Regions from separate parts of the Pantoea sp. X-Soil-OKNW-556 genome, predicted to be linked through region 1. Evidence: predicted binding sites of a transcription regulator. Region 1 holds the regulator's gene; each other region holds the start of a gene.
What was found. The regulator LexA, encoded in region 1, represses DNA repair genes until DNA is damaged. The targets are predictions, from matches to a motif close to TNCTGTATGTACATACAGNA.
Positions count from the first base shown of each region.

Region 2: a site for LexA is predicted at 2,890-2,909, ahead of dinB (DNA polymerase IV). Genes of this name have one in related genera too.
Region 3: a site for LexA is predicted at 3,136-3,155, ahead of AC6I8T_RS06850 (DNA translocase FtsK 4TM domain-containing protein). Genes of this name have one in related genera too.

Region 1 is NZ_AP035990.1:372,339-377,267, reverse strand. It holds gene AC6I8T_RS01665 (conjugal transfer protein TraF) at 1-646, opposite strand, end outside; gene zur (zinc uptake transcriptional repressor Zur) at 1,096-1,617, shown strand; gene AC6I8T_RS01655 (CsbD family protein) at 1,687-1,899, opposite strand; gene dinF (MATE family efflux transporter DinF) at 2,063-3,388, opposite strand; gene lexA (transcriptional repressor LexA) at 3,479-4,093, opposite strand; gene AC6I8T_RS01640 (diacylglycerol kinase) at 4,199-4,567, opposite strand; gene plsB (glycerol-3-phosphate 1-O-acyltransferase PlsB) at 4,693-4,929, shown strand, end outside.
Region 2 is NZ_AP035990.1:975,717-980,645, reverse strand. It holds gene AC6I8T_RS04355 (ABC transporter permease) at 1-236, shown strand, start outside; gene AC6I8T_RS04350 (sugar ABC transporter substrate-binding protein) at 264-1,334, shown strand; gene dinB (DNA polymerase IV) at 1,822-2,877, opposite strand; gene dpaA (peptidoglycan meso-diaminopimelic acid protein amidase) at 3,121-3,867, shown strand; gene AC6I8T_RS04335 (class II glutamine amidotransferase) at 3,838-4,605, opposite strand; gene lpcA (D-sedoheptulose 7-phosphate isomerase) at 4,658-4,929, opposite strand, start outside.
Region 3 is NZ_AP035990.1:1,493,435-1,498,363, reverse strand. It holds gene AC6I8T_RS06850 (DNA translocase FtsK 4TM domain-containing protein) at 1-3,074, opposite strand, end outside; gene lrp (leucine-responsive transcriptional regulator Lrp) at 3,194-3,688, opposite strand; gene trxB (thioredoxin-disulfide reductase) at 4,212-4,929, shown strand, end outside.

The DNA of each region.
Region 1 (4,929 bases):
TACCGTAATCGGTCACTAATGCCGCCAGACCGTTGGCGCTGGAGGTCAACTTATCCTCATCACCCGGCACCGGAATGACAGTGCCATCCGCAACCCCTTGCAGATAATCAATATCGCTTTGTGACACGTTCGCACGGATGTGTGCAGTACCGTAGGCTTTGGTGACAAACGCGAAGGGCAGCGTTTCATTGGGCACCGTAACAGCCAGCGCAACGCCTGCTGAGCCGTCTGCTTTGTTGCCACGCAGATCGCGCAACTGGTTTGCCATATCACCCGCCGCGGCTTTAAGTTCTGGATAGCCGTTGAGGTAGTCCTGGAAGGTTAAGTTATCAATCACATTCTGATAACGGTCGACGGTGTCCGTGATGTCATCAACACGATTAATCAGTTTGTCTTTATCAGTAACCTGTATCCCGGCTGAAGGGAAAATAATACTCACGTCATCATCAGGTTTTGCTTTGGTCATCAAAGCCGGGTTTGCCAGTACCGCAGAACTCCAGGTGGAAGAAGCGACACCTGTCCCCCCCATTGCATCGTTACGAGCGTCGTACCAGGTACCTGCGGCCAGGGCCGAAGAGGAAAGAAATACTGCATTCAAAACAACAATATAACCAACACTTTTGCGTCTGAATAATGTCTTCACCATTTGCCTGCCATCACCTTTAAAAGTCGTGACCACGTCATCGACGAAACAATTTACCAGCCCCTTATTGTGAACCTGGGCTAACGATTTATTGCTGTGAAATGAAAGGAAATAGCACTGCTATTCGCAGAATTGACTGCTGAAGCGTCAATCTGTCGTGTATTTATGCAAAAAAATAAACGGCACTTAAATTAAGACCAGATATTACTTAAGACCTTTTGAACCTTAGTCGCTAAGTCGGTGAGTTGCAAAGCAAAAAATGATAAGCCTCTGTAATGAGGTCAGAGCAAGCAGAATCAATGATGACAGGGTGAGAAGAGTCTGCGGAAAATTGCGCGGCTAACCTGATGAAAAAATGAAATTTTATTGAGAGAGTTAAGAAGAAAAAGCAATCACAGCAGCGTAAAAATTTGTGTGATAAAATAACATCACTCGCAACCTGGAGAACGCTTATGTCAAATCTGTCGCCCGACCAACTGCTTACTCAGGCAGAGACACTCTGTCTGCAACGCGGTGTACGTCTGACCTCACAACGCGCCGAGGTGCTGCGCCTGATGGCAGAACAGAATGGATCGATCAGCGCCTATGATTTGCTGGATCAGTTGCGTGTCAGTGAGCCCCAGGCAAAACCCCCCACTATTTACCGTGCACTGGACTTCCTGCTGGAGCAGGGTTTTATCCATCGTGTGGAGTCCAATAACAGCTACGTGGTTTGCCATCATTTCGATGAACCGGCACATACCTCAGTCATGCTGGTGTGCGATCGTTGTGCCGCAGTCAGTGAAAAGCACGCGCATGGCGTGGAAAAGATCATTGCAGGCCTGGCCGAACAGGCCGGTTTTTCCTTGCGACACAGCGTCATAGAAGCACACGGTCTGTGTGAAAATTGTGTTGAAGTAGAAGCCTGTACGCATCACGAAAGCTGTGAGCACGATCATCAGGTAGAAAGTAAGAAGCGGGGTAAAAAAGGATAGATGGCACATCCCTGTGCCAGCCCGATCATCACGATCGGAGGGCAGGAGCATCGTCCTTAAACGGGTCCGTTACCAGCGATAATCCTTGTTGTGACTTTCCCAGTCTTTAACTTCTCGCTCGGCCTGATCTTTTGCGTAGCCGTAGCGTTCCTGAATTTTCCCGACAAGCTGATCGCGTTTCCCTTCAATGACCGTCATATCGTCATCCGTCAGCTTGCCCCATTTTTCTTTCACTTTCCCTTTGAATTGTTTCCAGTTTCCGCTCACTTCGTCTTTGTTCATAACCTTTCTCCATGTTATGTCGAGTGATAGTGGTGGAATACCCAACGCCAGCGGGTAAAACCAACATAAAGCGCTACTCATTCGCGCTGATAAGGATAACTATAGTAGACATTACGGAATGGTTAGCACACTTACGGATTATTCTGTATTCAAAGCATCATAGTTAACTGTTTGCGAACCAGCTGTCATGACGCCAGTGACGACGCCAGACGAACCAGAGCGTTATTCCACGCACGGCCAGAAACACCGTCACCGCCAGCCACAATCCATGATTACCTAACCAGGGAAGCGTCAGTAATGACAGGCCATAACCGAGCGCCGCCAGCGCCATGCTGTTACGCATTTCCCGGCCGCGCGTTGCCCCGATAAACATGCCATCCAACAGGTAGCACCACACGCCCACTAACGGCATCACCACCTGCCATAGCAGATAGCGATCGGCCGCATCGCGTAATGCCTCCAGTGAAGTCAGCAGGGCCACGATATGGGTGCCAAATAACGCATAAATCGCCGCAAACAGCAGCGCGACCAACCCCGCCTGACGGCAGGCAGCATGCCAGATGAGCAATAGCCGGCTGCGATCTTTGGCACCGACGGCTTCACCAGAACACGCTTCAACCGCATAAGCAAAGCCATCCTGTGCATACGCGGTGAAAGTCAGAAACATCAACAGCACCGCATTGACCGCTACCACATCCGGGCCAATACGTGCACCGAGTATCGTCAGGGAAGCAAAGCAGATTTGTAGCAGGAAGGAGCGCAGCATAATGTCGCGATTGAGGCGAAACAGACGAGCAGCATCACCGCGCCAACTCTCCCGCAGCATCGCCAAATCAATTCCGCGCAGCTTCAATACACGCGCCACCATCCATAATCCGACGGCAAGTGTCGTATATTCAGCCAGTGCCGTTGCTGCTGCGGCACCTGCTACGCCCCAATGCAGCCCCAACACAAACGCCAGATCCAACAGGATATTGACCAAATTCCCCACCACCAGTAGCACCACTGGCGCACGCGCATATTGCACCCCCAACAACCAACCGAGGATGACCAGGTTTGCCAGCGTGGCGGGAGCGCTCAGCCAGCGAATCTGAATGAACAATTGCGCCTGCTGTTGGACCTCCTGGCTGCCACCCATCAGCACCGCTGCCAGATTACTGACTGGCGTGCGCAGCAAAATAAACAGCACACCGGCCACCAGGGCAATGAGTAAAGGCTGGGTAAGCGCCCGAGCCAGTGCCTTTTTGTTGCCAGCACCAAATGCCTGAGCAGTCAGCCCGGTGGTGCTCATACGTAAAAACAGCAGCAACATAAAGATGAAACTGGTCGCCGTGGTGCCAACCGCCACACCGCCGAGATAAATGGGACTATCGAGATGACCAATGACGGCGGTATCAACCACGCCAAGTAGCGGAACAGTGATATTGGAGAGAATCATAGGCAGCGCCAGCCGCCAGAGTGCTTTGTCAGAGGAGGAAAACAGCTGCATCAGCACGTCCCGGTTTGCTGCACTACCGTCTTGTCAGAGAATAAAACCACGGCAGCACAGAAGGCTGCCGTAGCAGGGGGAATCAAGGTATCAGAGCCACTCGCCGTTACGCACAATGCCTACCGCCAGCCCTTCTACCGTCAGGGATTGTTCGCGGGTATCGACAACAATCGGCTGGAAGTCGCTGTTTTCCGGCAGCAGTTGCACAATTGCGCCCTGCTTTTTCCAGCGCTTCACCGTGACTTCGTCATCGATACGTGCGACGACAACCTGGCCGTTACGCACTTCCTGTGTTTTGTGTACCGCCAGCAGATCGCCATCCATAATGCCGATATCTTTCATCGACATGCCGCTGACACGCAGCAGGAAATCAGCGCTGGGTTTGAACAGGTTAGCATCGACCTGGTAGTGCGCTTCAATGTGCTCCTGCGCCAGCAAAGGTTCACCCGCAGCGACACGGCCAACCAATGGCAGCCCCTCACTGGCTTCTTCTTCCATCAATAAACGAATGCCGCGCGAAGCGCCGGAAACGATCTCAATAACGCCTTTACGCGCTAATGCTTTCAGGTGTTCTTCTGCCGCATTAGGTGAGCGGAAGCCCAGCTGCGAAGCAATTTCCGCACGCGTTGGCGGCATGCCCGTCTGGTTAATATGGTCGCGAATCAGATCATAGACCTGTTGCTGCCTGCTGGTTAACGCTTTCATCCCGCCCCCTGGTTGTTTATACAGTCGCTGTGAGTATATACAGGTATTGGTGAAATGGAAACCAAAACTGAGGGAAAAATCAGCGAGTTGATGAATCCGGAATCCTTATCGCAAATGTGACCAAAGCAGCGCGATCCAGACAAACAGCGCCAGTAAAATAGCCAGCAACACGGCGGCCGATCCCATGTCTTTCGCGCGTCCAGCCAGCGGATGGCGTTCCTGACCAATGCGGTCGACCACGGCTTCAATGGCGCTATTCAGGATCTCAACAATGACCACCAGCACTACGGAACCAATCATGAGTACGCGGGAAATCGCATCAACATCCAGCCAGCACGCCACTATAATTGCCACTAATGCGGCAATAGCTTCCTGGCGAAACGCTGCTTCATGTGTCCAGGCAGCGCGCAATCCCTGCCAGGAATAACCGGCTGCTTTCACTATCCTGAGAAAACCGGTGACGTTATTTGCCATGTCGTTGAACCCTTTACTCGTTTTGACGTCAATGTCTGGGCAGCCGGAGTGGTGCAGCCACAGATTTTCGCGGCGCATTCTGGTATGCTTGCCGCGCTTTGCTAACAAGAGGCTTGAAGTTGTCTATGTCAGGTTGGCGTAAACTTTATTATAAATTATTGAATTTACCACTCTCCATTTTGGTAAAGAGTAAGGCCATTCCCGCCGATCCCGTGTCCGAGCATGGACTGGATCCGACGCGGCCTATCCTGTATGTACTGCCTTATGATTCCAAGGCCGATCTCCTCACACTGCGTTCGCAGTGTCTGAAACACGATCTGCCCGATCCGCTCGCACCGCTGGAAATTGACGGCTCATTGCTG
Region 2 (4,929 bases), 600 kb from region 1:
CACAGGTGAATGCCGGTGGCGGCTATCTGATGGATGCGGTGGCGGCGGCGTGGATTGGCTTCTCGCTGGCCGGTTCCGGCAAACCTAACGCGCTCGGCACCCTGGTGGGTGCGGTGATCCTCGGCGTGCTGCAAAACGGGCTGGTGATGCTTTCCGTGCCTTACTACGCGATGGACATTATTAAAGGCCTGGTGCTGGCTCTGGCCCTGGCGATTACCTATATCCAGCGCCGCTAAGGCGCTTCCCTTGAGAAAGAGAACAACATGAAAAAAATCACCCTTTCGCTGCTGGCCGTAAGCCTGCTGAATGCCAGCGCCGCCTTTGCCGACACCGTGGTGCCGGTACCTGCCGCCATCGCTAATCATCAGGGACCGGTGCGTATCGCAATTATTCGTAACCTCGGTTCTGACGATAACACCACCCAGTTTGTCGCCGGTGCGATTCAGCAGGGCCGCCAGTTGGGCTTTAAAGTCAGCACCTTTCTGAGCAACGGTGATGACGCTCGCTTCCAGGATTTCGTCAGCCAGGCCATCAGCCAGAAGTATGACGGCATCATCCTGTCTCACGGTAAAGAACCCTACTCCACCGCGCTGGTGAAGCGTATCGCTGATGCCGGAATTAAACTGTCGGTGTTTGATACTCCGGTGGATACCCCGGTGAACGGTGTGACGGTGACGGCGCAAAATGATGCGTCACTGGCGCAAGAGTCACTCGGCCAGATGATCAAAGATTTCAACGGCAAAGCGAATATCGTCAAGCTGTGGGTCGGTGGCTTCCCGGCGATGGATCGCCGCCAGGTGGTGTATGAAAAACTGCTGAAAGAGAATCCAGGCATTCATCAGCTGGAGTCGATTGGTGCCGTTTCTTCTGACGTTCAGGGCGACACCGCCAACAAAATTGGCGCGATTCTGGCCAAGTACCCGAAAGGGAAGATTGATGCCATCTGGGGTTCGTGGGATGCCTTCAGCCAGGGGGCTTACAAGGCGTTGCAGGAGAATGGTCGTACCGAGATCAAGCTTTATAGTATTGATGTCTCCAACCAGGACCTGCAACTGATGCACGAGAAGAACAGCCCGTGGGTGCAGACGGTAGCGGTTGATCCAAAAACCATCGGTGCGGTGAATATGCGCCTGGTGGCGAATAAAATCGCCGGTGAAGCCACCCCTGCCAGCTACGAGTTTAAAGCGTCGGCAATTTCGCAGCAGCAGCTGAACAGCCAGCAAGGTGCAGTGAATGTGGCGTCGCTGAACAAAATTATTCCGGGCTGGGGCGAAAACAGCGATTTCGTCGCTCCGTGGTTCGCCACGCTGGAAGCGAAGTACGGCAAGAAATAATTTTTGCCCTCACCCTAACCCTCTCCCGCAAGCGGGAGAGGGGACCGATCGAGCCTGTGGCACACCTCCCTCTCCCTCATGGGAGCCGATCGAGCCTGTGGCACACCTCCCTCTCCCTCATGGGAGCCGATCGAGCCTGTGGCACATCTCCCTCTCCCTCATGGGAACTGATCGAGCCAGTGGCACATCTCCCTCTCCCTCATGGGGACCGATCGAGCCTGTGGCACATCTCCCTCTCCCTCATGGGAGCCGATCGAGCCTGTGGCACATCTCCCTCTCCCTCATGGGAACCGATCGAGCCTGTGGTACATCTCCCTCTCCCTCACGGGAGCCGATCGAGCCTGTGGCACATCTCCCTCTCCCTCATGGGAACCGATCGAGCCTATGGCACATCTCCCTCTCCCTCATGGGAGCCGATCGAGCCTGTGGCACATCTCCCTCTCCCTCATGGGAGAGGGCCGGGGTGAGGGTATCAGCCCGCACCTCACTACAACCCCAGCAACAACTGCCTTTCCAACTGTGGATTCACCAGCGTGACATGCAATCCCACCAGCCTGACGCCCCGTCCGGCACGGCGTTCATCCCAGGTTTTGCGCGCCACGGCGATCATGTCCTCTTTATTCAGCACCGGCCAGATATGCTCCTGGGTCGTCAGCTGGAAATCATTAAACTTCAGCTTCACCCCCTGACGAGCGATCAGTTTATCCGGGCGAATTCGCGTCAAACGACGCTCCAGCTCCTCGTACAGATAATCAATAATCTCCAGGCACTGCTCCCAGCGATGAATATCTTCCATCAGGGTGCGTTCAACGCCGAGAGATTTGCGTTCCCGCTCCACCACCACGCCACGCTCATCAACGCCGTGGCTGCGCTCCCACAACACCCGGCCAAATTTGCCGAAGCGTTTGAGCAGACGCGCCAGGTCGGTTTGCTGCACATCGCCACAGGTCAGAAGCCCCATCTCCTCCAGTTTTTTCGCCGACACTTTGCCAACACCCGGAATTTTGCTCAGCGGCAGCGTCAGCAAAAAATCCGGCATCGCCTGCGGCGTAATGACGAACTGGCCGTTGGGCTTGTTCAAATCCGACGCGATTTTGGCGAGAAACTTAATTGGCGCGATACCTGCTGATGCGGTGAGCTGCGTTTCCCGCCAGATGTCGGCGCGGATCGCCTGCGCCATCAAAGTGGCAGATCCCTGACAATGTGGACTGTCGGTCACATCAAGGTAAGCTTCATCCAGCGAAAGCGGCTCAATCAGGGAAGTATACCGGGCAAAGATCGTGCGGATCTGGCGCGAGGCTTCTTTGTAGGCTTCGAAACGTCCGGGCAGCAGACGCAGATGTGGGCAGAGCTTTAACGCCATCGCGGTAGGCATCGCGCTACGGACGCCATACTCGCGTGCCGGATAGTTGGCGGTACTGATGACGCCACGCTGTACCCGGCTGCCGCCAATGGCGATGGGGATATCACGCAAAGAGGGATCGTCGCGCATTTCAACTGCCGCGAAGAAGCAGTCCATATCGACATGAATGATCTTACGCATACCCCCTCCGAATACTGGATAAGTATACAGCATCGAAAGATATCAGCAATATTTGTCGCTGCCAGCATTAAAGTTTACAAATTTATGGCCGTAATCCCATTGAGAAATGGCTATTTTCTCAGCCACCGGCTTGATTAAACGCCAGACAATGTTAATGTTGCGCTGCGGTAGCGGATATTTCCGATAATGCAATACAGAGACGTTATGCGTCAGAGTTTTTCTTCACTTCAAGGTACACACAGAATGGGCAGAATCGCATTATTCCTTGCGATGATTGTTATGCCGGTCCTTAGCTGGGCAATGACGCCAGAGCCAGTTAACCCACAGGCTCCGGTCAGTAAAGAACTAAAAAAACAATTACTTGGCACGCCGGTTTATATTCAGATCTTCAAGGAAGAACGCACGCTGGAACTGTACGGCAAGATCGGTAATGAATATCGTCTGCTGGATAGCTACCGCATTTGTAATTTCTCTGGCGGCTTGGGACCCAAACGCCGTGAGGGCGATTTTAAAAGTCCGGAAGGATTTTATAGCGTCAAGCTGAATCAGTTAAAACCGGATAGCCACTATTATCGCGCCATCAATACCGGCTTCCCGAATCAATTTGACCGTGATAATGGTTACAGCGGCAAATATCTGATGATTCACGGCGACTGTAAGTCAATTGGCTGCTATGCCATGACCAACGCCTACATGGACGAGATTTATACCTATGTGAACGCGGCGCTGCGTAACGGCCAGCAAGAGATCGCCCTGAGCATCTTTCCGTTCCGTATGACCGACAGCAATATGCAGCGTCATCGCTACTCCACTTACGCCAGCTTCTGGCGTCAGTTGCAGCCGGGCTATGCGTACTTTGAGAAGTACCATCAGCCGCCGACGGTCAACGTGACCGCCACCGGCCAGTATGCGGTGAACAGCAGTCCGGCGGTGATGACCGCGCCAGACGCTGCATCAAAATCATTCCTGGCGCTCTCCCAGGCAAAATAATACCCATTCACCTGGCACTATCCGGTGCCAGGTTTCATTTCCCGTTAGCGGCTGCGTTGCAATCACCGTCACCACATCCTGCGGCGTGGTCTGCTGCTGAAAATCAATTTCCACATCCTGATCAAGCAACTTCGCTTTACCAAAGGGCGCACGGCGGGTGATCCAAAACAGATTGGTGGAACAGAACGCCATCAGATAACGTCCGTCCGACAACAGCATATTAAACACCCCTTTCTGCCGCAGTTCCGCCGCCAGCTCGGCGATATAACGGAACACCGCAGGCCAGTTACCCGGCGTACGCGGATAACGCGTGGTGAGTTTGTGCAGGATCCAGCAAAACGCTTTTTCACTGTCCGTCTCGCCAACCGGACGGAAATGGCCGGTATCAAGCTGACGATACCCTTTCAGCTGGCCGTTGTGCGCATAGGTCCAGTTACGGCCCCACAGCTCGCGAGTAAAGGGATGGGTGTTTTCCAGCGACACTTCGCCACGATTCGCCTGGCGGATATGGGCCACCACCGAATGTGACTTGATCGGGTATTCCTGTACCAGACGGGCAATCGGCGAGTTAAAGCTCGGCAGCGGATCTTTAAAGGTGCGGCACCCTTTATCTTCGTAAAAGGTAATGCCCCAGCCATCTTTGTGCGGCCCGGTTCCGCCGCCACGCTGTACCAGACCGGTAAAACTGAAACAGATATCCGTGGGGACATTGGCGCTCATCCCGAGCAATTCGCACATAGCTACCGCCTTAGTAAAATCCTCCCACTGACGTGGGAGGAGAAGCCACGACTTACTTCACCATCTCTTTTTCAATCAGCAGCATCAGAATATGGATCACTTTAATGTGAATCTCCTGGATGCGGTCAGCGTAGCCAAAATGCGGCACACGGATTTCGATATCCGCCGTTCCTGCCATCTTGCCACCGTCTTTACCGGTCAGGGTGATCACTTTCATGCCCTGCGCGCGTGCGGCTTCCACCGCTTTGATGATGTTGGCGGAGTTGCCAGAGGTGGAAATACCCAGCAGCACGTCCCCCGCACGGCCCACCGCTTCGATATAGC
Region 3 (4,929 bases), 1.1 Mb from region 1:
TCCTGCACCACCGCATGAACCTCCTGATCGCGAACAAATGCGCCATGTACACGCATTGGCATCGACGAGTTGGGCGGCATATATAACATATCACCCATGCCGAGCAGCGATTCCGCACCGCCCTGGTCAAGAATGGTACGCGAGTCGATTTTACTCGATACCGTAAAGGCGATACGTGTCGGGATGTTAGCTTTGATTAACCCGGTAATCACATCCACTGACGGACGCTGGGTCGCCAGCACCAGATGGATACCTGCCGCACGCGCCTTCTGCGCCAGACGGGCAATCAGTTCTTCCACTTTCTTGCCTACCGCCATCATCAGGTCGGCAAATTCATCTACCATCACCACGATGTAAGGCAGTTTTTCCAGCACTGGTGGCGTGGTGTCCATACTGTCACCAGGCTTCCAGAATGGATCAGGAATCGGACGGCCCATCGCCTCAGCCTGTTCCACTTTTTCGTTGTAACCGGCAAGGTTACGCACGCCAAGCGCAGACATCAGCTTATAACGACGCTCCATCTCACCCACACTCCAGCGCAGCGCATTCGCCGCATCTTTCATGTCGGTCACTACTTCTGTCAGCAGGTGCGGAATGCCTTCATACACCGAAAGCTCCAACATTTTCGGGTCGATCATGATAAAGCGCACTTCTTCCGGCGTGGCTTTGTACAGCATGCTGATGATCATAGCGTTCACGCCGACCGATTTACCCGAGCCGGTGGTACCCGCCACCAGTAAGTGCGGCATTTTTGCCAGGTCGGCCACCACCGGCTGACCGGCAATATCTTTACCCAGCACCACTGCAAGTGGGGAAGGATTGTCGCGGAATTTGGCACAATCCAGCACTTCACGCAGGTAGACCGTCTGACGATGCTTGTTCGGCAGTTCCAGACCAACATAAGGTTTGCCCGGAATCACCTCTACCACACGTACCGCCACCGCCGACAACGAGCGGGCCAGGTCACGCGACAGGTTGGAAATACGCGCGGCTTTGACGCCTGGCGCGAGGTCCAACTCAAAGCGGGTGATGACCGGCCCCGGCGAGATACCGACGACCTCCGCCTTCACGCGGTAATCAGCAAGGCGCGCTTCCACCAATCGCGCCGTTTGCTCCAGCGCGAACATATCTACCGGCTCTTCTTCCGAGGGTGGTGGCGTCAGCAGATCCAGCGTTGGCAAAGGCGTGGATGGACGCTCCAGCGGCTGTTCATGGCGCACCAGGAAGGGATGGAACAGGCTATCGTGTACCGATTTGGCCGGTTTCTCTTCCTCAACCGGTTCCGCTTCTTCAGCGGCTGACCACGGGCTGCTCTCTTCATCGAAGGAGGGCATCACCTCCGGCTGCGGCGCAACCGGCTGCTGCCACTGTGCAGGTGCAGGAGCTTCAGGTTCTGGCGTGGCCGCAATGGTGAATAACGGTTCACTCGGGCTGTCATCCACCAGATCTTTCATCGGTGAGAAATCAAAGGCCGACGATGTGTCGAGATTAAATACCGGCCCGTCATCCGCTTCAGCTTCTTTTTCTGCACGGTAACGCTGTTGCTGCTGTTCAGCAAACTGACGCGCCAGTTGTGCCTGCTGCAACGCATCTTCGTCTTCCGCATCCGTGTGCCAACTTTCGCCATAACGCTGCTGCTGTTGAGACTGAAAAGCGTCACGCAATTGCGCTTCCTGTAACGCCGCAGCATCTTGAGCCGCGACAGGATCCAGCGCGGCGGTAGCCTGCTGTTCTGACTCTTTAGCTTTCTCTTCAGCCATCCGCTGTGACGGAAGCTTGATGCCATAAGAAGCCAGCTCACGGCGCGTAGGTAATTTCACCGGGTTCGGACGAGGCAGCTCCGGGCCAATACCCTGCTTAACTTGCGGATTGTAATCACGCTCCGGCACCACATCGAAAGCTGGCGTATAAGGCGCACTGGAAGCAGCAACTTTTGCCGCTCCGGCGGCCAGCGCCACACTGGCGGTGGTATTGAGCGCGGAGGGTGCCTGCGTAGCATCCTGCCAGTTCCCCATCCTCGGGCCATCGTCCTCGTCGACCGGTGAGAACGGCGAGGTTTCCGCCGGCACTTCAAAACGGTATAACGGCGGCGCGGCGGGAGTTTCAGCCACCACCGGTGTTGTCGGAGCAGGAGGAACCGTAGCCGCAGGCTGGACCGATTGCACCACCGGCTGCGGCGCTGCGGGCACAACCGCTGGCGACGTTGTCGGTTGTACTACGGGTTCCTGGCGAGCCGCTTCGCTGCTCACCGCAATCGCTGCTGCCGTAGCGGCACTGGCTTTCGCCAACAGGGGATCATCCCCAGCAGCATCAAGCGGTGCCTCATTCACCTTACGCGGTTTTGCCAGCAGCACATCATCGTCATCAGATGCAGCCGCACGCAATGCGGGTACCGCCTCATCGGCCGGCTCCTGCTCGTCCTCGTATTCATCTTCTTCCTGCCAGGGTTCATCCTGGCGGGAGCGATTGCTGGCAAATGTCAGCACGCCCATCACAACACCGCCGATTCTTTCGGCAATCGTTAACCATGACCAACCGGTGTAGAGGGTAATCCCCGCCGCCCAGACGCACAGCAGCGTTAAAGTGCCACCTGCGGAGCTGAACCAGGGTGCCATCGCGTTGCTGATCAGACTGCCGATCACACCACCGGAGGCGAAATACCAGATGTCGTCAGCGTTAAGCGCCGCCAGACCACAGGTGGTTACCACCAGCGCCAGCACGCCAATCAGGCGCAGCCCCACCGCAAAGTAATCGATGTAGTCGTGACGATCGCGCTGACGGAAAGTAATCCAGCACAAGCCAATAATGACCGGAGGAATGGCATAGGCCATCACGCCGAAGATAAACAGCAAGGTGTCGGCTAGCCATGCACCGACGCTGCCACCCAGATTGTGGATAGGCTCGTGCCAGGCCGTTTGCGACCAACTGGGATCGGAAGGGTTAAAACTGACCAAAGAAACCATCAGATAGATGGCAAACAGGGCCACAAGGATAAGCAACGCTTCAAGCAGCCGACGTCCGCTGCTCAGCGGTTGTAATGAAACGTCTTTGTCTTCTGTATATTCCTGGCTCAAGAGAACACTCCAGGTGCCTGTAAATTAAGAAGGCAACAGCGTCGGGCTGGCCCGACGCTGGTCCTGTATGAATTCACAGGAGTGTACCGAAATCCTGCACGCTTTGCACCTGCCCTGCGTTAACGGGTTTTGATCACCAGGCGATTGCTCTGTTTGACCTCTTCCATTACCACATAGGTGCGGGTGTCGTTTACGCCCGGCAGGCGTAGCAAGGTCTCACCCAACAGCTTGCGATATGCTGACATATCCGGCACACGGGTTTTCAGCAGATAGTCAAAGTCACCGGAAACGAGGTGACACTCTTGAGTTTCCTCAAGTTTTTGCACGGCGGCGTTAAATTGCTCAAACACATCTGGCGCGCCACGATTCAGAGTAATCTCAACAAATACCAGCAGCGAAGCATCGAGATAGTGCGGGTTGAGCTGTGCGGTATAGCCAAGAATGAAACCCTGACGTTCCAGGCGACGAACACGCTCAAGACACGGCGTCGGTGATAATCCAACACGTTTCGAAAGCTCGACATTGGAAATACGACCGTCTTTCTGCAATTCATTCAGAATGTTTCTGTCGATACGATCCAGATCTTTTCCGGGGCGCTTCTTATTGTCTACCATTATTATTGTCTCTCTTAATTCCTTCCCTTAACCTGCCACACCCTGAAAACATTCATTGCTCAGGGCCTTACTCGAAGTGAAGACGATAAGCCTGTGCAGTAATGCGACCATCCGTATGACGCATGTTGTCTGTCCACATCATGCGTCATTACCAATGTCAGACTGTTTAAATCTGGCGAAACAAACCAAAACAGGTATGAAATTCTGTTTTGTATCGCTAAATCTTCTTTGCTTCTGACAATGTTTTCGCAAATGCGCAGGCGATTGTCAAAGTAAAACATCCAAATTCAGTACAAGATGCCAGACAGAGTGCTGGGTTCCTGTTTTCTAATGAGATTTTTTATACAGCTGCACCACAAATTACCGAGCATTGCCCCCTTTTGGCGCAATCCGCGTGCAGAATTCCTTCTCATCGTCTACGCCGCTCGCAGCGATTGTTAACAAAATTGCTGAAGACTTTTTTTGCGGCGGCAATTTCCCTACAATCGCTAGCTATGTTGTCAGACAAAAAACTGAGGAACACATGAGTACGGCCAAACACAGTAAGCTGCTCATTCTGGGCTCCGGCCCTGCCGGTTACACCGCTGCAGTCTATGCCGCGCGCGCCAACCTGAATCCGGTATTGATTACCGGTCTGGAAAAAGGCGGTCAGCTCACCACCACCACCGAAGTGGAGAACTGGCCAGGCGACCCGCACGATCTGACAGGTCCATCGCTGATGGAACGCATGCACGAACATGCCGAAAAGTTTAATACCGAAATCATTTTCGACCATATTCACACGGTCGATTTGCAGAACCGTCCTTTCCGCCTGACCGGTGACAGCGGCGAGTACACCGCCGATGCGCTGATCATCGCGACCGGTGCTTCCGCCCGTTATCTCGGCTTGCCGTCAGAAGAAGCGTTTAAAGGTAAAGGCGTATCGGCCTGTGCAACCTGCGACGGTTTTTTCTATCGCAATCAGAAAGTCGCGGTCATCGGTGGCGGCAACACCGCCGTGGAAGAAGCGCTGTACCTGGCGAATATCGCCGCTGAGGTGCATCTGATTCACCGTCGTGATAGCTTCCGTGCCGAAAAAATCCTTATCGACCGCCTGATGGAAAAGGTACGCAACGGCAATATCGTGTTGCATACCGACCGTACGCTGGACGAAGTCGTGGGAGATCAGATGGGCGTAACCGGTCTGAAACTGTTGTCGACCAAAGGTGACGCGGCTGAATCACTGGAAGTGGCCGGCCTGT